2 regions of the Janthinobacterium svalbardense genome follow, and region 2 is predicted to be linked to the other one. Evidence: predicted binding sites of a transcription regulator. Region 2 holds the regulator's gene; the other holds the start of a gene.
What was found. The regulator FliA, encoded in region 2, starts transcription of late flagellar genes. The targets are predictions, from matches to a motif close to CTAAAGTTTNNNNNNNNNNNGCCGNTA.
Positions count from the first base shown of each region.

Region 1: CNX70_RS07635 (flagellar protein FliT) is a predicted target of FliA. The motif match lies at 7,700-7,726, and genes of this name have one in related genera.

Region 1 is NZ_CP023422.1:1,745,239-1,756,282, forward strand. It holds gene CNX70_RS07590 (alkaline phosphatase family protein) at 1-409, shown strand, start outside; gene mobB (molybdopterin-guanine dinucleotide biosynthesis protein B) at 529-1,065, shown strand; gene CNX70_RS07600 (YjfB family protein) at 1,123-1,323, shown strand; gene CNX70_RS07605 (BufA1 family periplasmic bufferin-type metallophore) at 1,564-1,866, shown strand; gene bufB (MNIO family bufferin maturase) at 1,884-3,512, shown strand; gene CNX70_RS07615 (hypothetical protein) at 3,517-3,801, opposite strand; gene CNX70_RS07620 (RNA-binding S4 domain-containing protein) at 3,923-4,144, opposite strand; gene fumC (class II fumarate hydratase) at 4,241-5,635, opposite strand; gene CNX70_RS07630 (type IV pilus assembly protein FimV) at 5,807-6,931, shown strand; gene CNX70_RS28065 (hypothetical protein) at 7,087-7,239, opposite strand; gene CNX70_RS07635 (flagellar protein FliT) at 7,360-7,656, opposite strand; gene CNX70_RS07640 (HDOD domain-containing protein) at 7,836-8,663, opposite strand; gene CNX70_RS07645 (M13 family metallopeptidase) at 8,815-10,878, shown strand; gene CNX70_RS07650 (class I SAM-dependent methyltransferase) at 10,946-11,044, shown strand, end outside.
Region 2 is NZ_CP023422.1:5,254,126-5,265,169, forward strand. It holds gene CNX70_RS23385 (flagellar hook protein FlgE) at 1-324, opposite strand, end outside; gene CNX70_RS23390 (flagellar hook assembly protein FlgD) at 379-1,077, opposite strand; gene flgC (flagellar basal body rod protein FlgC) at 1,093-1,494, opposite strand; gene flgB (flagellar basal body rod protein FlgB) at 1,497-1,949, opposite strand; gene flgA (flagellar basal body P-ring formation chaperone FlgA) at 2,141-2,836, shown strand; gene flgM (flagellar biosynthesis anti-sigma factor FlgM) at 2,947-3,255, shown strand; gene CNX70_RS23415 (flagella synthesis protein FlgN) at 3,264-3,731, shown strand; gene CNX70_RS23420 (hypothetical protein) at 3,782-4,642, opposite strand; gene CNX70_RS23425 (translation initiation factor Sui1) at 4,715-5,077, opposite strand; gene motD (flagellar motor protein MotD) at 5,126-5,914, opposite strand; gene CNX70_RS23435 (flagellar motor protein) at 5,920-6,666, opposite strand; gene CNX70_RS23440 (RNA polymerase sigma factor FliA) at 6,648-7,379, opposite strand; gene CNX70_RS23445 (MinD/ParA family ATP-binding protein) at 7,424-8,287, opposite strand; gene flhF (flagellar biosynthesis GTPase FlhF) at 8,280-9,608, opposite strand; gene flhA (flagellar biosynthesis protein FlhA) at 9,932-11,044, opposite strand, start outside.

The DNA.
Region 1 (11,044 bases), 2.8 Mb from region 2:
CAGCGTCAGCCACGAGGTAGTCGATCACACGTCGATCATCAAAACCATCCTGCAGCGCTTTTGCCGCGCCGCCGATGGTGGCTTGCCCCAGATGGGCGCGCGCGTGGCGGCCGCCAGCGGCCTGGGCGCCGTGCTGACCCTGGCGCAGCCGCGCGCGGCGCCCGTCGTGCCCTTTGCTGTGCTGGCGCAGCGGGCCGCATGGGAAGCGGATGTGCGGGCGCACGATTTCGCCCCGCTGGCGCAGGCCGGCGAGATGGCTGCCGTTGCCGCCGTGCCCGTGCAATCCGATGCCGAGGCGGGCGTGATCGCTGCGCATCGGCAATTGGCGCGCTGGGCCAGGTATGCGCAGGCAGCGCCCGGGCCGTCGGGCCGGCGCCGGCGGCAGGGTGGCAAAGTCGCAGGCGCTTGAGCTGGACAATGAGCTGGACAATGAGCTGGACAATGAGTTGGGCAATGCATGGCGCCCGCGCCGGGCGCTGGCGCCGCTAGGGCTGCGTATAATCACTGCTTCTCAATCAAGGAGTGACCATGCACGATGCGATGCCCGCCCACCCGGTACTGGGTGTGATCGGCCGTTCCGGTAGCGGCAAGACGACCCTGCTGGAATTTGTGGTGAAGGAACTGGCGGCACGCGGCTTGCGCGTCAACCTGGTCAAGCACAGCCATCATGACCTGGCGCTGGAGCCGCCGCAAAAAGACAGCGCCCGCTTGCGCCTGGCAGGGGCGGCGGAAGTACTGGTGGCGTCGCCGTACCGCTTTGCCATCGTGCATGAGTTGCGCGGCGCGCCGGAACCGAGCATGGCGCAGCAGTTGGCACGCATGGGGCCGGCGGACCTGACCCTGGTCGAAGGTTTCAAGACGGACCCCATTCCCAAGCTGGAAGTATTCCGCCCGGAAGTGGGGCAGGCTCCCCTGTATCCGCATGACCCGCATGTGATCGCCGTCGCCTCCGATAGCCCGGCGCCGGCCGACCTGCGCGAGGGCGTGCAATGGCTGGACTTGAATGCGCGCGAGCACGTGCTGGCCTGGTTGCTGCTGCAGCTGGAAAATAAGCTGGAAAAATAAGCTAAAGGTTTGCTGCCGCCATCCGTTAATACTGGTAGAACCTCATTGGAGAAATGTATGGACGTCGGAAGCATTGCTCAACTGTCAACCACGATGGCGGAGACAGGCACGCGGCAAGCCGTCGGTTTGACTGTCCTGAAAAAAGCCCAGGATATTCAAAGTTCGACCGCCACTGCCTTGCTGGAAGCGTTGCCACCGATACAGTCGGCGCCAAGTCTGCCGGCTCACCTCGGTAACCGCATCAATACGACAGCCTGAGCGCAGGTCTGTAGCGCCCGTCTGGCGCTTTGCCGTGCCCATGCCCAATCCACCGTCATCGACGGTGGCGTGGGCGTTTTTGTCTGTCTTTTCGCTTTTTCCCTGCTCCTGTCAAGTTGATTAATTGACCATGGTTCGCCATGGCGCCGCCGATTCAGTAAAATGACGTCCATCACCTCGCGTTGCCCATAGTGTAGCCTGGGGCGTGCCATTACTTTGACCCATGCAAGAGGAATCCCCATGAATAAACGTCAAGCTTTCATCGCCGCCGCCCTCGCGGGCCTCTGCGCCGGCACCACCGTCAACGCGGCCGCACACGATGGTCCCGCCCCTGGCGACAAGGAAAAATGCTACGGCGTCGCCAAGGCAGGGCAGAACGATTGCGCCTCGTCCGATGGCGCGCATTCCTGCGCGGGCCAGGCCGAGGCGGACAACCTGCCCACGGAATGGGCGTATGTTGCCAAGGGCACGTGCGAACAGGCGGGCGGCTCCGTCAAACCCATCAAGGCCGGGAAGGCCGCCAAACCGGCCACGCAGCCGTAAGCTCTCGCCGCTTGCCCATGCCGCAGCCACTTCGAGCGCTTGCCGGCGTCGGCCTGCGCGCCGCGCACTACCGCGATTTTCTGACGCACCGGCCCGCCGTGGGCTGGCTGGAAGTACATACCGAAAATTATCTGCAGCCATCTGGCTGGGATAGTCATGTGTTGCAGACCCTGCGCCAGGATTACCCGCTCAGCCTGCATGGCGTGGGACTGGGCCTGGGTTCCGCGCGCGGCTTTTCCGAAGCGCACCTGCAGCGCGTGCGCGCCGTGGAGGAGCGCATCGAGCCGGCCCTCGTGTCGGAACACCTGTGCTGGGGTGCCGTGGCGCAGCAGCAACTCAATGATCTGTTGCCGCTGGCCTTGAATGGTGCCGCCCTGGATTTGCTGTGCGCCAGAGTGGGGAGGGTGCAGGATGTGCTGAAAAGGCCGATCTTGCTGGAGAATGTCTCGACTTACCTGCGTTTTGCCGACGATGCCATGAGCGAGGCGCAATTCCTGGCGGAACTGGCGCGCCGCAGCGGCTGCGGGCTGCTGCTCGATATCAACAACTTGTATGTGAATCAGTGCAACCACGGCGAAGACGCCCTGCTTGCCATGCAAAGCATCGCGCCGGGCAGCGTGGGCGAACTGCACCTGGGCGGCCATCTGCTGACGCCGCACGCCGTGATCGACCACCATGGCGCCGCCGTGGCCGAGCCCGTCTGGGACTTGTATGCGGCCGCCTTGCTGCGCTTTGGCGCCGTGCCCACCCTGGTCGAATGGGATACGGATTTGCCGCCGCTCGATATCCTGCTGGGCGAAGCGGACAAGGCGCAAGCCATGCTGGCGCGCCATGCGCCGCAAGCGCCATGGCAGGGAGCAGCGCTGCCGCCACCGCCTGAGTCGCCGCCTGTGTCCCATGCTGCGCTGGCGGCCGGCCAGCAAGCGTTTGCCACGGCCTTGCTCGATACTGCGGCAACGTTGCCATCGTTCGCGGGAGAGGCGGTGCCGCAGCGTTTCGCACTGTACCGCGGCAATCTGAGCGCCACCTGGCGCCGTACCCTGGGCCACGCTTATCCCGTCGTGCTGGCGCTGGTGGGCGCGGATTTTTTTGGCGGCCTGGCGCGCGCGTACGGCCGCCAGTATCCGTCAGATAACGCCGATTTGACGCAGTTTGGTGCCCGTTTCGCCGATTTTCTGGCTGCTTTCCCGCCTGTGGCCGCACTCCCGTATTTGCCCGACATGGCGCGCCTGGAATGGGCCGTGCACCTGGCCCATTACGCGGCCGATGCACAGGCGCTGGCGCCCGAGTCGCTGGCCGCCTTGCATCCTGATCAACTGGAGGCGCGCCGTTTTACCTTGCATCCCGCTTGCGCCTTGCTGGCATCCGACTGGCAAGTGGCGGCCCTGTGGCAGGCGCATCAGGAGGGTGAAGGGCTGGGGAGGTTTCCGCACGATATGCAGGTGGCCAGCTGGACATTGGTATGCCGGGCGCGCTGGAAGGCGCAGGTGCTGCGAGTGGATGCGGCCGCGCATGCGGCCTTGCTGGCCTTGCGGCAGGGGCAAACGTTTGGCGCCGCGCTCGATGCGGCGTTCGAGCGGGACCCGGCATTCGACCTGGCCGCCCACCTGCGCCAGTGGCTGGCGCATGCGGTATTGGCGGCGTGACTGTTTACGCGAAGGCCCGCAGCAGGCGCGCTTCGCCCGTCTGATCGCGGTACAAGGCATTCGCGGCCAGGGTGGCGTCCATCATGCGCGTCACTTGCTCCTCTTCAAAGCGGGCCAGTTCGGCCGTGGCCGCGACGAGGGCCAGTTCCAGCCTGGCGCGCGCGCTCTGATACAGGCTGCTGGTGTACTTGTCTGTATTACGCAGTAATTCTTCCGCGTTTTCTATCACCTGGCGCAAGTCGCCGATCAGGCGTTCCTGGCTGCGCGTACCTTGTTCGGGCTGGTCCATGGCGCTCCCCTTCTGCAATCGATATTTATCTGACAATAACGACGTGTCGCAGCTTGACTTGGGCAGCCGGGCAGGCAGGTTGGCTGGACGCATGGGTCTGCTTTCGCACCCCATGCCGGAATCAGGCGGGAGCGACGACCGTGATACGGATATCGCCCACGCTGACGACCTGGCCCGCGCGGATCTTGGCGGTCTTGCGCAATTCCTTCTTGCCATCGACCTTCACCACGCCACTATCGACCATGACCTTGCCTGCGCCACCGCTGTCGCACAAGCCGACCAGCTTCAACAGCTGGTTCAGCTCGACGAACTCGGATGTTAAATCAAAGCTTACTTTTTGCATTGTATCCCTTATTGCAACGATGTGTTTTCAACACTGAAAGACAGTGTCAACTAAGGTCATAGTTTACATGAAGCGAGGGGGAATGCAGGCTGAGCCTTAACTTTTGTTGGGCTGCGTCATCTCCAGGGGCACGATCCACGCACTGAATTGCTCTTCCGTCACAAAGCCCAGGGCCAGTGCCGCTTGCTTCAGGGTCGTGCCTTCATGCTGGGCCTGCTTAGCGATTTGCGCCGCCTTGTCGTAGCCGATGTGGGGCGCCAGGGCCGTGACCAGCATCAGGGAACGTTCCATCAGTTCGGCGATGCGACCACGGTTCGGCGCGATGCCGTGCGCGCAATGCACGTCGAAGCTGCGCATGCCGTCGCCCAGCAGGCGCGCGCTTTGCAGGAAGTTGTGCGCAATCAAGGGCTTGAAGACGTTCAGCTCGAAATTGCCCGAGGCGCCGCCAACCGTGATGGCCACGTCGTTGCCGAACACCTGGCAGCACAGCATGGTCAGTGCTTCGCACTGGGTGGGATTGACCTTGCCCGGCATGATGGAACTGCCTGGCTCGTTTTCAGGGATGGTGATTTCACCGAGGCCGGAACGGGGACCGGACGCCATCCAGCGCACGTCGTTGGCGATTTTCATCAGCGCCGTGGCCAGGGTTTTCAGCGCGCCATGGGCGGCTACCAAGGCATCATGGGCGGCCAGGGCGGCAAACTTGTTGCTGGCCGTCTCGAATGGCTGGCCCGTCAGGCGCGCCAGTTCTGCGGCAATGCGGCCGGCAAATTCCACGTGGGCATTCAATCCCGTGCCCACGGCCGTGCCGCCGGCGGCCAGTTGCAGCAGCGGCGGCAGCGCTGCCGTGATGATGTGCTCGGCAAACTCCAGCTGCGCCACATAGCCGGAAAATTCCTGGCCCAGGGTCAAGGGCGTGGCATCCTGCAAATGCGTGCGACCGATCTTGACGATGTCGGCAAACTCCGTGGCTTTCGCGTCGAGCGTCGCGCGCAGCTGGCGCAGCGGCGGCAGGACCGTGTTGGCGACGCTCAGGGCGGCCGCCACATGGATGGCGGTGGGAACGATGTCGTTCGAGGACTGGCCCAGGTTGACGTCGTCGTTCGGGTGCAGCAGGCGCGCCTCTCCCCGCAAGCCGCCGATCAGCTCGGAACCGCGGTTGGCCAGCACTTCATTCATGTTCATATTGCTTTGCGTGCCAGAGCCCGTCTGCCAGACGGCCAGCGGGAATTCTGCGTCATGCTTGCCGGCCAGCACTTCGTCGGCCGCTTGCGTGATGGCGATGGCCTTCTTGCCATCCAATAGGCCCAGGTCCAGGTTGACGTGGGCGGCCGCGCGCTTGACGGTGGCCAGGGCGGCGATCAGTTCAGGCGGCATCTTTTCCGTGGAGATATGGAAGTGCTCAAGCGAGCGCTGTGTTTGCGCTCCCCAAAGCCGGTCGGCGGGTACGTCGATCGGGCCGAAACTGTCGCGTTCGATTCTGCTACTCATGGCATCCCTTTCATCGATGGAGGTGGATCGAGTGTACTCCAGACGTCAAAAAGACACAGGATGATGCTGTATTGCATCATTTTTGCCATGGCCCATCTATATTTTTGCGATTTCCTGCCGTTAAAGAGAGACGAGCTCCCCTTCCTATCTTGTTATCAAAGCGATCAGTCCATGCAAAGCAGCATTGTTCCTCGTTGGTCCCTGATCGCGTGCGCCGCCGCCAGCCTGGCCTTGCCGCCCGTGATGGCGGCCGAACTGGGCGAGATGGCGGTGCTGTCGCATGTGGGGCAGCCCTTGCTGGCCGAGATTGAATTGACGGCTCTGGCGCCCGAAGATGTCAACGGCGTAAGCGTGCGCCTGGCCTCGCCCGATGTGTACCGGGGCGGCGGCATCGGCATGGACCCGGCCTTGCAAACCTTGACGATCAGCCCGCTGGAGCGGGGTGGGCGGCAGTATGTGCGCGTGACTACCCGGCAAGCGATCCAGGCGGGGCATGTGCATTTGTATTTGTTACTGGGCAATGGTAGCGGCGCCCTCGTGCGCCTCGGTACGTTGTGGCTGACGCCGGCGCCACCTGTCACTGCCGCCGCCGCTGCCAGTGCGCCTGTCCGGCCCGTCATTCCGGCGCCCGTGCCTGTGCCGCTGCCGCGCGCTGCGCCCGGCGCGCCGCCGCCCGATGCCGCCGCGCTGGCAGCCCGCGCGCGCGCCGAGGGTCTGGTGCGTCCGAAGCGCGTGTTTGTGCCGCCGCGCGCCGCGCCCATGGCGGCTGCCCCGGCGCTGCGCCCACTGCCGTTGCGCCGCGCCAGGGCGCCCGTGGCCGCCTGCGCGCCCCAGGCGGATGCTGGGCAGGCGCAAGCGTGCGTGGCGCTGGATGAGAAAAACGCGGCCCTGAATGAAAAGCTTGGTGAATTGGAAGGCAAGATCGGCGCCTTGCAAAAAGCGCTGGCGCTGCCCGCCGCCGTTGGCGCCGTTCCGTCTGCCGCAGCGTCAGTCGTTGCGGAGGCGCCCCATGCCAAGCCTCAGCCCCTGCACGCGGCGCCGGCAGCCGACAAGGAAAAGAAAACGGGCGGCAACGGCTTGCTGTGGCTCGGTATCGGCACCCTGGCCTTCCTGTTGTTGACGGCGCTCATCGTGTATGTCGTGCGCAAGCGCAAGCAAGCGGCGGGGCCGGGCGCGCCGTCGAAGTACTGGGTCCTGCTGCGCAAGCCGTTCGGCCGCAAGAAAGAAGTGCCGGTGCTGACGGAGGCGGTGGGGGAGGACGTGGCCGACGCGGAAGCGGAGCCGTTCTCGCGTTAATGCTGCTGCAAGACCGCGCTAAAAATTTGATATAAAAAAAGATATTCAAAAAATACAGAAAGTACCTGGCTATCGTGTTGCCTATTTTTCAAAGATGGTGATATGATTAACTCAGTGGACTTGCTCTACGACAAAACAGTCCCAGCCTGTCGCAGTCACCAACGATAGTGTGGCGCGGCAAAACAGGTGTAGCGTTGCATAAACGCCTGGGTCTGGAAGCGGTTTGCGATGCCGACGATGTGCTCGCGAACGCCGGATGCAACCGGCAGCGAGGCGACGCCAGGAGATACCTGGGGTTCGCCTTCCAAATTTTCCCTCCTTGCTTTTTGAGTGCCGCAGATGGCGCGCTCCCCGGCACGGCGGCAGACGTAAAAAAAGCACCCGAGGGTGCTTTTATCGTTTCTGGCGTGGCAAGCTTGCATATTGAATTACATGCGAGCGTGCGATCCTGGCATGGAATTCGACAGCTGCGTCATCCACGGTTCCGTGATGGCGCGGATTTCGCGGTCATTCGCCAGGATTTGCTTGAGCAAGTCGATCTTGCGCAAACGCGAGGCGCCGACCTGGGCAGGCATGCTGCCCGTCAAGGTCGCGCTGGCGGCGCTGGCGCACTGGTTTTCCAGGGTATCGAGGCCATCCCAGTCGCTCGAACGTGCGGCCACGACCATTTTGTTGGTCATTCCTGCAATATTTTCATACATCGAGAGAACGTCGTTGGAGGTCATGAGCACACCCGTAACTAGTGAATGGATTACCGCTTGTCCAGATTAGCGGCAGGTTCAGCGGGAACTTGAGGGTGTTTTTGAAAAAAAAGTAAAAATAATGTGTATGGTTTTGGCTGGCCGCCGGAATCGCCCGCAAAACCCGCATGGATGCTGGGGTGACGATTCCGGCCGCGAGCGGTTTATTTGACGAGTTCTTCCAGCCCAGCGCTCAGTTCGGCAGGCGGCGGCATCTTGTCCACCAGCACCGAGGGCGGTAAACCCAGTGCTTCAGCCACGTCGCTGGGGTAGCAGGCGATGATTTCTTCATTGCTCAACTGGTTTTCATCGATGCGCGCGCGCCAGGCGGCCAGGTGCACGATGGCGGCCAGGCGGTTCAAGGGCGCTTTGGCCAGCGGATCTGGAAAGGCGGCGATGGCCTCGGCAAAGGTGGCGGGGAACTTCCAGCGGCGCGTCAGTTCTGCACCCACTTGCGCATAGTCATAGCCCAGCGACACCCGTTCCGCATCGAGCCGGCGCGCATCGAGCGGCGGCGCGATCTTGTCGAGCTGCATGGCTTGCTCGGGCATGGCGGCATGGATCACCAGTTGACCGATTGCATGCATCATGCCGACGGTGAACGCCAGGTCCTGGTTGTCGCCCGTCTGCCTGGCGATCCAGCGGGCCGACACGGCGCTGTGCAGGCTGTAGCGCCAGAACTGCGGCAGATCCAGGCCGGGCACGGTCTTGTAGCCGCTGACCAGGCCCGAGCTGATGACGAGGGTGCGCACGGTCACAAAACCGAGCATCAGCACGGCGTCTTCCACCGTGCCGACGCTGCGCGAGACGTGGTAATAGGCCGAGTTGGCCAGCCGCAGCAGCTTGGCGCTCAGCACCGGGTCCGCTCCCAGTTGGCGCGCGATGTCTTCGGTGGCAATGGCGGGGTTGTCGAAACTGCGCACCAGTTCATTGACGATCTTCGGGGCGACAGGCAGGGCGTGGGGTTGCTGGAACAGCGCTTCCAGTTGCATGGCAATCTCCTTTGGCGTACACGCGGCACGGGGTCGTGCAACTATAAGCCGATTTTTTGTCCGCATGAAAAAAAGTTTGGGGACGGTTTTTGGGCTCAAAAAAGGTATGATTTCAGGCTATGATTTTCTTGTTTTCATCGAAAGGATCGCCATGCACAGTTTGCGTTTTTCCTGGTCCCGGACGCCAGTCCAGGCTGCCATCGTCCTCGCCCTGGCCGGCGTCTCGCTGGCCGGTTTGCCGGCCCAGGCGCACGGCCAGGCCGCCGGCGCCACTGCCGCTGTCCCCGTCAAAGTCTTGCCTGGTGACGACTTCTATGACTACGTGAATGGCGACTGGCTGCGCAGCACGGAAATTCCCGCCGACCGCAGCAGCTGGGGCTCGTTCGCCATCCTTGCCAACGCGACCAACGAGCGCATCATCGGCCTCGTCGAAGGCCTGGCGGCGGCACCACAGGCGGATGCCTGCGCGCGTCAGGTCAGCGATTTTTACCGTTCCTGGATGGATGAAGCGGCTATCGAAGCGAAAGGCTGGGCGCCGATCAAGCCGTTGCTCAAGAAGATCGATGGCATACGTGACCAGGCAGGGCTGGCCCGTGCGCTGGGCGAGAGCTTGCGCGCCGATGTCGATCCGCTCAACGCCACCAATTTTCATACGGAAAACCTGTTCGGCCTGTGGGTGGCGCAAGACTTGAACGACACCACACGCAATGTGGCTTATCTGCTGCAGGGCGGGCTGGGCTTGCCGGACCGCGCCTTCTACCAGGGCGACAGCGCGCGCATGCAGGGCTTGCGCACGGGCTACCAGGCGCATATCGCCGCCATGCTCAAGCAGGCCGGCTACAGCGATGCGCCGGCCCGCGCCGCGCGCGTGTTTGCGCTGGAGCAGCAGATTGCCGCCAGTCACGCCAGCCGCGAAGATTCGGCCGATGTGGCCAAGGGCAATAACGCCTGGCGTGCCGCCGACTTCGCCAGCAAGGCGCCGGGCCTGGACTGGAAAGCCTTCTTCCAGGCGGCAGGGCTGAGCCAGCAGACGGATTTCATCGTCTGGCACCCGGCGGCCATGACGGGCAGCGCCGCGCTGGTGGCAAGCGTGCCGCTGGCCACGTGGAAGGATTTCCTGGCCTTCCACGCCATCAACCATTTCAGCACGATTCTGCCGAAGGCGGCCGCCGGGCAGCGCTTCGCCTTCTATGGCAGCACCCTGAGCGGCACGCCGCAGCAGTCGCCGCGCAGCAAGCGGGCGCTGGCGGCGACGAATGCGGCCTTGAGCGACGCCGTCGGCAAGCTGTACGTGGAACGTTACTTCCCGCCGGAATCGAAAGCCCGCGTGCAAGACATGGTGACGAATATCGTCGCCGCCTTCTCGCGCCGCATCGACAAGCTGGACTGGATGGCGCCCGCCACCAAGGCGCAGGCGCAGGAAAAACTCAAGACCCTGTACGTGGGCGTGGGCTATCCCGAGCGTTGGGACAGCTATGCGGGCTTGCGCGTGGTGCGCGGCGACGCGCTGGGCAATGTGCAGCGGGCGGAACAGTTTCATTACCGGCAGGAACTGGCCAAGCTGAGCCATTCCCCCGACCGCAAGGCCTGGGCCATGCCGGCACAGCTGGTCAACGCCGTCAACCTGCCGCTGCAAAATGCGTTGAACTTCCCTGCCGCCATCCTGCAGCCGCCATTCTTCGACCCGCAGGCGTCCGATGCGGCCAACTATGGCGGCATCGGCGCCACCATCGGCCACGAGATCAGCCACAGCTTCGACGACCAGGGCGCCCAGTTCGACGCCCAGGGCAAGCTGCGCGACTGGTGGACGCCGGCCGACCTGGCGCATTTCCAGTCGGCATCCCAGCAGCTGGTGGCGCAGTTCGCGGCCTACAAGCCGTTTCCCGACCTGGCCGTGAATGGCCAGCTGACACTCAGCGAAAACCTGGCCGACCTGGCCGGCGTGGCGGCCGCGCATGATGCGTTCACCCTGTCGCAACAGGGCAAGCCGGCGCAGGCGAACGCGGACCGCGATTTCTTCATCGGCTACGGCGTCAGCTGGCGCAGCAAGGCGCGCGAAGCGGCGGCGCGCCAGCAAATCCTCACGGATGGCCATGCGCCGGCGCAATACCGCGCCGCCACCGTGCGCAACCTCGACGCCTGGTACCCGGCCTTCGATGTCCAGCCGGGACAGCAGCTGTACCTGGCGCCGCAACAGCGTGTGCGCGTCTGGTAGACATGAGCGCTGCCGGACGGGGAGCCGGCCGGCAGCGTAAAATGCGCCCATCGATGACAGGAGCGCCATGAAGCCGACCCCGCAGCAAGATCAGCAAGACCCCATCCACGCCATCACGGGGCGCACCTTGGCCCATTACGATGCCAGCGCCGAGCAGTTTTTCGAA
Region 2 (11,044 bases):
GACCTGGAACTGGCCGTTGCGCGAATACTGGATGGCACCGTTCACGCTGGTGCGGAAGAAACCGCCGCCATTGATGGCGATGTCGAGCGGATTCGACGAGCTTTCCAGGTTACCCTGGTTGAACAGCTGCGCCACTTGCGACACGGCCACGCCGATGCCGGGCTGGTTGCCGCCCACGCCATACAGCGAGTTGGCATAGATGTCGGCAAACTGCGCCTGCGATTGCTTGAAACCCACGGTGGCCGAGTTGGCGATATTGTTGCCGATGACGTCCAGCGATTTGGCGGCGCCATTCAAGCCGCTCAGGCCTTGTTGGAAAGACATTGTGTTCTCCTGGTAGAAATTAGGGGTAGAGGGTCTACGCTACAAACGAGCGGCTTACAAAATCTGTTTCACATCGGCCATGGTGATGCTGCCCACGCCCGGCACGTTCAACTTCACGCCACCGGCGCCCGTCGACACGCTGGCGACCGAACCGAACATCAGCGCCGCTGCATCCGTGAGCTTGGCGCCGCCACGCGTCGCTTCCACCGAAAAGGTATACGCGCCGTCGGCCAGCACGACCGGCTTGCCATCCTTGTCGAGCTCGGCCGTGGAGCCGTTCCAGCCCAGCGGCAAGGTACCCGCATCCTGCGGGCCCAGGTCGATGGAATGGACTTCCTTGCCCGCGCTGTTGTAGATGATGACCTTGACGCTGTCGGCCGGCGTCGCCAGGTCCACGCCCAGCAGGGCCGCGCTCTTGCTCAGGGTGACGTTCTTGCCTGCCGTCAGCACGCCGTGGCCGATGATATTGGCCGCCTGCATGGATTCGGCCTGCTGGTAGCTGGTTTTCAGCGTTTCCAGCGTGGTATTGAGCTTGTTGACGCCCGTCACCGTGGACAGCTGGGCCAGCTGGCTCGTCAGCTGCGCATTGTCCAGCGGGTTCATCGGATCCTGATTTTGCAGCTGGGTCACCAGCAGGGTCAGGAATTTGTTCGTTTCTTCCTCGACGCTGCCCTTCGCGGCCGTCGTCTTCTTCGGATTCATCGTCGCCATCAAGTCGGTGACGGTGGCGGTGCTGGTATCGATGGTTGCCATAATGGTCAGTCAGCCTTATTGGCCGAGCGTAAGGGTTTTCAGGAGCAGCGACTTGGCTGCGTTCATGGTTTCCACATTGGTCTGGTACGAGCGCGAGGCCGACAGCATGTTGACCATCTCGTCGACCGTATTCACGTTGGGCATGGTGACGTAGCCCTTTTCGTCGGCCAGCGGGTTCTTCGGGTCGTAGACCAGCTTCATCGGCGACGGATCTTCGATCACCTTCTGCACCTTGACGGCCGTGGCGCCGTTGGCCATGGGCACGGCTTCGAACACCACCTGCTTGGCGCGGTAGGCTTCGCCCGTGGCGCTGGTGGCGCTGTCGGCATTGGCCAGGTTGCTGGCCACCGTGTTCAGGCGCTGCGCCTGGGCGCTCATGGCCGAACCGGAGACGTTAAAGATATTAAATAGCGACATGATTATTGTCCTCCCTGGATGGCCGTCAGCATGCCCTTGATCTGCGAGTTGAGGAACGTCACGGCCGCCTCGTAGCGGATGGCGTTGTCGGCAAAGGCATTGCGTTCAAGATCCATGTCCACCGTATTGCCGTCGACGGCGCCCTGGGCCGGCGCGCGGTACAGCAGCGGCGTGCCGTCGGGCAGGGTCTCGACCTTGCCGCCCGTGCTGCTCCCTGCTGCAGCGGCCACGCCCTTGCCCGGCAGATGCTGCGGCGCCGTGCCCTTCAGGGCCGGCGGCACGCCATCCTTGCGCGCCATCGCCCCCTTCAGCGCGCTGGCGAAATCGACATCGCGCGCCTTGTAGTTGGGCGTATCGGCATTCGCGATATTCGAGGCGAGCAATTCCTGGCGCGTCGAGCGCAGGCTCAGCGCCGTCTCGTTGAAGCGCATGTAATCGTCGAGTTTCCCTATCATGTCAGGCTCCGGAAAGATCTGCCACTGGCGCCTGAGATGGCGGAAGGATGGCGGTATAGTGATGACAGGAAACATAGTACGGTGCCCACCGGCAAGGCCATCGCCGGATCAGACCGTACTTTTACCCCTTAATCGGCGCTTCGATCAGAGCTGCGCACACTATCATGGCACTATTCCAGAGGCCTATCACCATGAAAACACCGCTCGCTTTCTTCTTCGTTCTTGCCGCCCTGCCAATATTGGCGCAGGCGCAAAACGCCGGCCGGCAGACGCCGGAAGCGCTACGCAACAGCGTGGAACAGTTCCTGCAAGTGCAAAGCAATGGCTTGCCAGGCAAGGTGACGGTCACCGTCGGCGCCGTCGATCCGCGCCTGAACCTGGCCGCCTGCCCCGCGCCGCAAGCGTTCATGGCGCCAGGCGCGCGTGCCTGGGGCAAGACTACCGTGGGCGTGCGCTGCACGGCACCCTCCAACTGGACCATTTATTTGCAGGCCAACGTGGCCGTCGTGGGCGACTACGTGGCCAGCGCCGTGCCGCTGGCACAAGGGCAAGCCATCGACGCCAGCCAGCTGGTGACGATGCAGGGCGACCTGGCGGCATTGCCTGCAGGCATCGCCACCGACATGGCCCAGGTGGTGGGCGCCAGCACGAATATTTCCTTGCCACCAGGCACGCCGATGCGCCTCGATACCCTGCGCCGCAAACCGGTGGTCATGCAAGGCCAGCTGGTGCGCGTCGTTTCAAGTGGCAACGGTTTCCAGGTGGCATCAGAAGGACGCGCCATCGGCAGCGCCGGCGATGGCCAGACGGTGCAGGTACGCACGCAGAGCGGGCAGCAGATCAGCGGCGTGGCGCGCGCGGGTGGCATGGTGGAGGTCGCCTTTTAACGCGGATAGATAGCGATATTGTAGTCTGGCGCACTAAAGTTCCTGGATAAGATGCCGATAAGAAGTCATATCCCGGAGTTTTTTGACTTCGACCAGACGAGGATCACGCTGTGAAAATTACCGATAACACCATTAAAAGCAATCCCGGCCTGCCGGTGGCGCCCGCGAATACCTCCGGCGCCCGGAATGCCGAGAAAGCCCAGGCAACACCGACGACGTCGGACAATGTACGCCTGTCGCCGCAAGGACAGGCATTAGCGGCCAGTGCAACTGCCGGCAGCGGCGCCGTGTTCGACACGAAAAAAGTCGAACGCATCAAACTGGCGATCGCCGACGGCCAGTTCCAGGTCAACTCTGAAAAAGTGGCGGACGGTCTCCTCGACACAGTCAAGGACTTGCTGCACTCACGAAATAGATAGGTTCCCTCATGCAATCAGTGACTCCGTTTTCCAGCCTGCGCGACGAGCAACAGCTCATGACCACATTGCTGGCATTGATGAAAGAAGAACAGCGGCATCTGGTTGCGGCTGACATCGATGCAATCACGGAGCTCACGGTGCGCAAGACGGCACTCGTCGGACAATTGAGCCAACTGGCGGCGCAACGCCACCAGGCGCTGGCGGCAGCCGGTTTCACGGCCGCCGAAGCGGGCATGGAAGACTGGCTGATCAGCGCCAGCGAAGCCGAAGCGGCGCCCCTGTGGAAAGCCCTGCTCGACACCACGCGCGAAGCGAAAGAACAGAACCGGCTTAACAGCCTGCTGGTCAACAAGCACATGCTGCACACGCAAGGCGCCCTGAACGCCATGCGCCCCACGGCCCAGAGCGGCAATTTCTACGGCCCCAGCGGCCAACCGACGACGAACACGGCCAGCCGGCGCGTCGTCATCGGCTAAGTCCCTTATTTAGAGCCTATCCCCCGGCAAGGCGCAGCGGCTTTGCCAGCTCAGCCGTGCCCGGGACGCCCCGTATGCTGGCGAAATTTCGCCGCGATGGCTTGCCCCTTCGCTGCGGCGGCAGCCTGCTGCGCCGGGGTCAGCTCATCCTGCAGCCAGTGCCAGTATTCATCCTGATACGGATTGGTGACGCCGGGAGCGAGGATGTCGTCGTAGACGAGGCGCAGGGCCAGCAGGTAGCCATACGCTTGCGGCGCATCTTTCTGCACCATCTCGCCATCGCGCAGGTAGGTCATCATCAGGGTCGCCACGCTGGAGAGTTCAGCTTCATCCGCCTGCGCCGTCAGCTGGGCGATGGCTTGCCGCTTCCATGCCTGCACCAGCGGATCGTCGGGACGGTTGCGCAACGCGCTGCGGTCGCCGAACGGCCCTTCCGACAGGAACAGGGTGGCGGCGCCCGGCACGCCCGCCTTCGCGGCAGTGGCCAGGTAGCCGAGACGGTCGTCGCGCTGGCGCTGCGTCAGGCCCGCGCACAGCTGCTGCTGGGCGGCTTTTTCTTCTGCCGTCATCTCGCGGCCCAGCTCGAATTCCAGCCCCGGCAAGCGGCTTTCGCGCTGGAAGACGATGCAGTCGTCGAGCAGGTTGTAGGCCGCATACGCGTCTTCCGGCCTGCCGCTGGCGGCCAGGCGTTCGAGCCGCTGCACCAGGGAAACGACAACGGACGCGTCAGCCGCAGGGACGGAAGCATCGATATGCAAATACGATTCCAGGCTGCGCCCCGCTGGTGCGCTGGCGGCAGCGATAGCCACAGATTCCGGCGCGCCGCCGTCGGGTGCGGGCCAGTACGCCAGCGCCAGTGCTGCCGCGATGGCAGCGGCGATGGCGATGCCGGTGAGCTTGATATTCATCATGAGTGGCGTGCGTGGACTGGAAGCGCACGTTACCACAGGTGCGCGGCGGCATGCCGCACGCGGCGCGGGCGATCAGCCGCCGGCTTTTTTCGCCTGATGGCCCAGTTTGGCCAGCGCAGCCACGATGGTGTCCACGTGGTCGCCCTGCACTTCGATCACGCCATCCTTGACGGTGCCGCCCGAGCCGCACTGCGTGCGCAGCTGCTTGCCCAGCAGGGCCAGCGCGATGGCGTCCAGCGCCAGGCCTTTCACCACGCTGACGCTCTTGCCGCCGCGGCCCTTGGTCTGGCGCGACACGCGCACCACGCCATCGCCCGCAGGCGCCACCTTGGCCTGCGCCTTGCACGCGCATTGCGCCAGCGGCAGGCGGCAGGCGGGACACATGCGGCCCGTTTCAGTGGAATACACGAGACCGCCCAGGGAACTGCTTTTCATGATGGAGAGATAAAAAGGGAGAAGGCGCGATTGTACCAAGCGCCGGGTTCAGTTGGCGGGAGCAGGTGCCGGTGCGACGGGCGGCGTCGGCACTTCCGTCACCGTCTCGGGGATGCCCGACAAAATCGTCACGGCGACCCTGCGGTTGCGCGCGCGCCCTTCCGGCGTTGCGTTCGGCGCCACGGGGATGTTGTCGGCGTGGCCCACGGCCGTCAGGCGCGACGCTTGCACGCCGCTGGCGATGAACAGGCGCACCACGGCGCTGGCGCGCGCGGCCGACAATTCCCAGTTCGAGGCAAAGGTCGAATTGCTGATCGGCTGCACATCCGTATGTCCTTCTACCTGCACGTCGTGCGTGTCATCCTTGAGCAGCACGGCCACGGCGCGCAAGGCCTGGTCCGACTCCATCGTCAGCCCTGCGGCGCCCGGATCGAACAGCACGCTGGCATTGATTTCCACGCTCACGCCGCGGCTCGTCTGCGTGACCCGCACCTTGCCTTCCTTGACCAGCGGCGCCAGCGTGGACGTCAGGTCCTGCGCCAGGCGCGTCATGTGTTCGCGCTCGCGGCGGATGGCTTCCGTGCGGCGTTTCAGGGCGGGGTTCGGCAGCGCAATGGCTTGCGGCGCTTCCATGATGATGGGCGGCGCGCCCTTTTCCAGGCTGAAGGCCTGGCCGATGGCATTCTGGAAGACGCGGTACTTGCCTTCGTTGACTTGCGAAATCGCGTACATGACGACGAAAAAGGCGAACAGCAAGGTGATGAAGTCGGCGTACGAGATCAGCCAGCGGTCCTGGTTGTCCGGCTCCTCGTCATACTTCCTGCGCGCGCGCCGCATCATGCTCAGTGCTCGTGCAGCAGGCTGGCCACGCGCTCTTCGATGATGCGCGTGTGGTCGCCCGTGGCGATGTCGTACAGCACGGCGGCCGTGATTTCATACTGCAGTACGCGGCGCGAAACGATGGCCTTGAGTTTGTTCGCCACCGGCAGGAACAGCAGATTGGCCAGGCCGACGCCATAAATCGTCGAGACAAACGCCACGGCGATGCCGCTGCCCAGCTTACTCGGGTCGGTGAGGTTTTCCATCACGTGGATCAGGCCCAGCACGGCGCCCAGGATGCCGATGGTGGGCGAATAGCCGGCCGCCGATTCCCACACCTTGACGGCCTGGCGTTCGGCCATCTCGTAGGCGGAGATTTCCACGTCGAGCAACTGGCGCAGCTTGTCGGGCGCGATGCCGTCGACGATCATGCGCAAGCCCTTGGCATTGAAGCGGTCGGCCGTGTTTTCCATCAGGCGTTCGAGCGCCAGCGGGCCGTCGCGGCGCGCCGTCAAACTCCATTGCCCGATGTCGCGCGCCAGCGCGGCACGCGTGTCGGCTGGCGGCAGGAAGACCCAGCGCAGCATTTCCAGGCCGCGCACGAAGGTGCGCAGCCGCGTTTGCAGCAGCACGGCGCCGAAGGTGCCAATGACCACGATGGCAAAGGCGGCCGGCTGCAGCAGGGAGGCCATCTTGCCGCCTTCCAGTGCCTGGCCGACCAGCAGGCCGGCCAGCGCCAGCGCCAGCCCGATTACGCTGGACCAGTCCACGCCAGCTCCCTCAAGGTTGCCCGCAGGCGCGCGACGGCCTGGGTATGCAGCTGCGAGACGCGCGATTCGGACACGCCCATCACCGCGCCGATCTCCTTCAGGTTCAGCTCTTCTTCGTAGTACAGGCCCATGAGCATTTTCTCGCGTGGCGGCAGCGCGTCGATGGCATCGATCACGGATTGCCGGAAATCGGTATCGAGCAGGGACCGCAAGGGGTCGCTGTTCTCGTCCACGCAATGGCGGTCGAGAAAGCTGTCATTGCCGTCCGGGTCATGAAAGTCTTCGTAGTACAGCAACTGGTGGCCGCCGCCGTCGCCCAGCATTTCCTGGTAGTCGACCAGCGACATTTTCAGCAATTTTGCCACTTCCGACTCCGTCGGCGGGTGTCCCAGGCGCTGCTGCAAAATGCTCATCGCCTCTTCGATCTTGCGCATGTTCTGGCGCATGCTGCGCGGCAGCCAGTCGCTGGTGCGCAATTCGTCGAGCATGGCGCCGCGGATACGCAGCACGGCATACGTCTCGAACTGTGCGCCATGCGTCTCTTCATAGCGGCTGATGGCGTCGAGCAGGCCGATCATGCCGGCCTGGATCAGGTCATCGACCTCGACCGAAGGCGGCAATTTCGCCTTCATATGGTGCGCCAGACGCTTCACCAGCGGAATGTGCTCCGTCAGCAAATAGTCCTTGTTCGATTTCCCTTTGACCGTGTACATAGGCTGCTTATTGTTTTAACTGCTATCGTGTGCTGATGATGGATTCAGACGCTGAACTGGTGCGGGCTCCCCGTCTGGTACAAGGTGCCACCGAGCACCGGCGCCGCCGAACGGGCCAGCCGCTCGGCCAGTCCGCGAAACGCCACCGAGGCTCCCGCCAGCGGAAAGGCATCGACCACGCTGCGGCCCAGACGCGCCGCGCGGTGCAGATACTCATCGGCAGGTACCGACCCCATCGAGGTCAGTTTCACGGCCAGGTAGCGGCTCGCCGCCTGCGCCATATTATCGTATACCACTTTTGCCTCGGATTCGGAAGCGCCGGTGACGAGAATGCCGAACGGACGACGTCCCAGCTCCTGGCTCAGGCGCTTGATCAGGCAGTACGCGGCCTTGATCGAGGTGGCACTGGTCGACACTTGCACCACGATATCGGACGAGGCCATCAGCGGCACGGGGAAGCATGCACCCGCGTCGGCCATGATGCCGTCGACCAGCACGATGCCGCTCTGGCGCGCCAGCACCTCGAAGGTCTTGCCAAGGCGGCGCAGTTCTTCCTCGCCCGCATAGTCCATGCTGTCCATCAGGTGGTTGCGCGCGCCCAGGCTGGCCACGCCGAAGCCTTGCGGCACCTGGTGGATGACCTGGTTCAAGGCGCACTGCTGGCGCGCCACGTCGCGCAGGCTGGCACCGTGCGCCAGTCCCAGGCGCGCGGCGACGCCGTCGCTGCCGCCGCTGGCGTCGAGCAGCAGCACGTCATTGCCGCCGTAGACCAGCGAGGCGCCCAGGTTGACCAGCATGGCGCCCTTGTCGTCCTGCGGCGTGGCCGATAAAAATGTCATGACGCGCGGCTGCGGGCCAGCCAGCATGCGGCGCAAGCCTTCGGCCTGGTCGAAATCGAAATTAGCCAAGGCGCACCCCGCGCGCTTCATTGTTGCGGGCGGCCGCTTGCGCCATCAAGAGCGGCAGTTCGGCATCGGAAAACTGCGTCGCCGCCGCATCGCGCTTGAGCTTGAAGGCGCGGTCGATCAGGTAGCCGCGGTCGGCCAGGTACAGGTCTTCCGGCACGCGCTGGCCGTTCGACACATAAAACAGGTTGAGTTTCTGGCGGATCACCACGTCGAGCACATTGCCGATCGAGGCCGCTTCATCGAGCTTGGTCATGATGCAGCCGGCCAGACCGCTGCCCTGGTAGGCGCGCACCACTTCGTTCAAGGTTTCCTGCGTCGCCGTGGAGTTCAGGCACAGCAAACGTTTCACGTCGGCGCCGGCACCCGACAGCATGGCCACCTGTTCCGTCACCATCTGGTCGCGCTGGCTCACGCCCACCGTATCGATCAGCACCGTGTGCTTGTTCTTCAATTCTTTCAAGGCGATGCGCAAGTCCGCTTCATCCTTCACCGAATGCACCATCACGCCGAGGATCTTGCCGTAGATGCGCAGCTGTTCGTGCGCGCCGATACGATAGGCGTCCGTGGTGATCAGGGCCAGCTTTTCCGGGCCGTGGCGCATCACGCAGCGGGCCGCCAGCTTGGCCGTGCTGGTGGTCTTGCCGACACCGGTCGGGCCGACCAGCGCAAACACGCCGCCCTGCTCCAGCATGGCGTCTTCATTGGCGACCGTATTCAGATTGCGGCTGAGGACAGTCTTGATCCAGCGCATGCTTTGCGCGCCATCGAGGCCGGCGGGCAGCTTGTCGATCAGGTAGCGCGCCAGGCTGGCCGAGAAACCGGCGGCCAGCATTTCGCGCAGCACCACGGCTTTTTGCGGCTCGCGCTGCTGCGTCGAGCCCCACGAGATTTCCGCCAGCTGGGTTTCCATCATGCCGCGCATGGCGCGGATTTCATTCATCATGCCGCTCATCTCGGCGGCGGCGTTCTCTTTGACGTGCGCCAGCGCGCTGGCCATCATCTGCTGCATGCGGGCCATGTCCACTGGCTCGCCGGCAGCCTGGCGCGGTGCGGCAGGACGTGGCGCAGCCGGGCGCTGGGCCGGGGCAGCCTGACGCTGCGGCGTGGCGAACTGGGTCTGCAACTGGGGACGGGGCTGGGACATTTCGGACGCGGCCGGCGGCGACGCCAGCGAAGCGGCATCGTCATTGGCCAGCGCGAGGATTTCCACCACGCCATCGGCCTGGCGGTTCGACAGGATCACGGCATCGGGACCCAGCGCTTCGCGCACCTTGCGCAGCGCATCGCGCGACGAGGCGCCCGTAAATTTCTTCACATTCATGACCGGCCTCCCAGGGCGGGGGTGGCGCAATATTGGCTGAACTGTGTGACCATCGTCGACTCCTGTTGCTTGGGTGCTGTCTTCCACATGGACACAGATCACCCGGACAGTTTCCATTATTAGCGATGCTTGGAGGAAATGATCGAAGGAACAGGACGGGAAAGTACCCGTTATTCAGTTTGCCGGCAGGAAATTGATTAAAAAATAAGCAAAAAGGCGGCAACCCGTCGCTTCGCGATCGGAGTGCGCCCCCATTGGGACGCACTCCCCCATCGGGTTCGACCCCGGCCCTTCGCTTGGGTTTGCGGTCTTAACAATGCCGACTATTGCGCGCCCACCAGGCTGGTGACGCGAATCGTCTTGGTTTCCGGCACTTCCGCATGCGACAGCACCTTCAGCTGCGGCAAGGCGCGGCGCAGGAAACGCGACAGCAGGGCGCGCAGCGGCGCCGGCACCAGCAGCACCGGCGTCAGGCCCAGCGCTTCCTGCTGCTGCGCGGCCAGCCCTGCCTGGTGGGCGATGGTATCGGCCAGGCCCGGCTCGATGCCGGCGCCGTCGCCGCCATTGCCCATGGCTTGCATCAGCAGGCGCTCCAGGCGGCTGTCCAGGGTCATCACGGACAATTCGGCGGCACCGGGGAACAGTTGCTGCACGATGGCGCGGCCCAGGGATACGCGCACCAGCGCCGTCAGCTCGTTCGGGTCTTGCGTATTGACCGTATGCTCGGCCAGGGTTTCGATGATGCTGCGCATGTCGCGGATGTGCACGCCCTCGGCCAGCAGGTTCTGCAGCACCTTTTGCAAGGTCGACAGCGACAACATCTTCGGCACCAGGTCTTCCACCAGGCGCGGCGCATCCTTGCCCAGGTGATCGAGCAGGGACTGCACTTCCGCGCGGCCCAGCAGTTCGGAAGCGTGCGAGGTGATCAGGTGGTTCAAGTGCGTGGCCACCACGGTGCCCGCATCGACGACCGTGTAGCCCATCGATTGCGCCTGGTCACGCAAGCTGGCGTCGATCCAGGTGGCGGGCAAGCCGAACGCGGGATCGCTGGTGGCCACACCCGGCAAGGCGCCGCTGGCCATGCCGGGATTGATGGCCAGGAACTGCCCGTTAAACGCTTCGCCCACGCCCACTTCCACGCCCTTGAGGGTGATGCGGTAGGCGGACGGCTTCAATTCCAGGTTGTCCCGGATATGCACGGGCGGCGCCAGAAAGCCCACTTCCTGGGCAAATTTCTTGCGGATGCCCTTGATGCGCTTGAGCAATTCGCCGCCCTGCGTCTTGTCGACCAGGGGAATCAGGCGGTAGCCCACTTCCAGGCCCAGGGTATCGACGGGCATGATGTCTTGCCAGCTAGCTTCTTCCTGCTCGGGCGCCACGGTGGCTTGCGGCACGTCGGCCGGCCTCTCGGCCGCTTCTTTTTCCTGCGTGCGTTT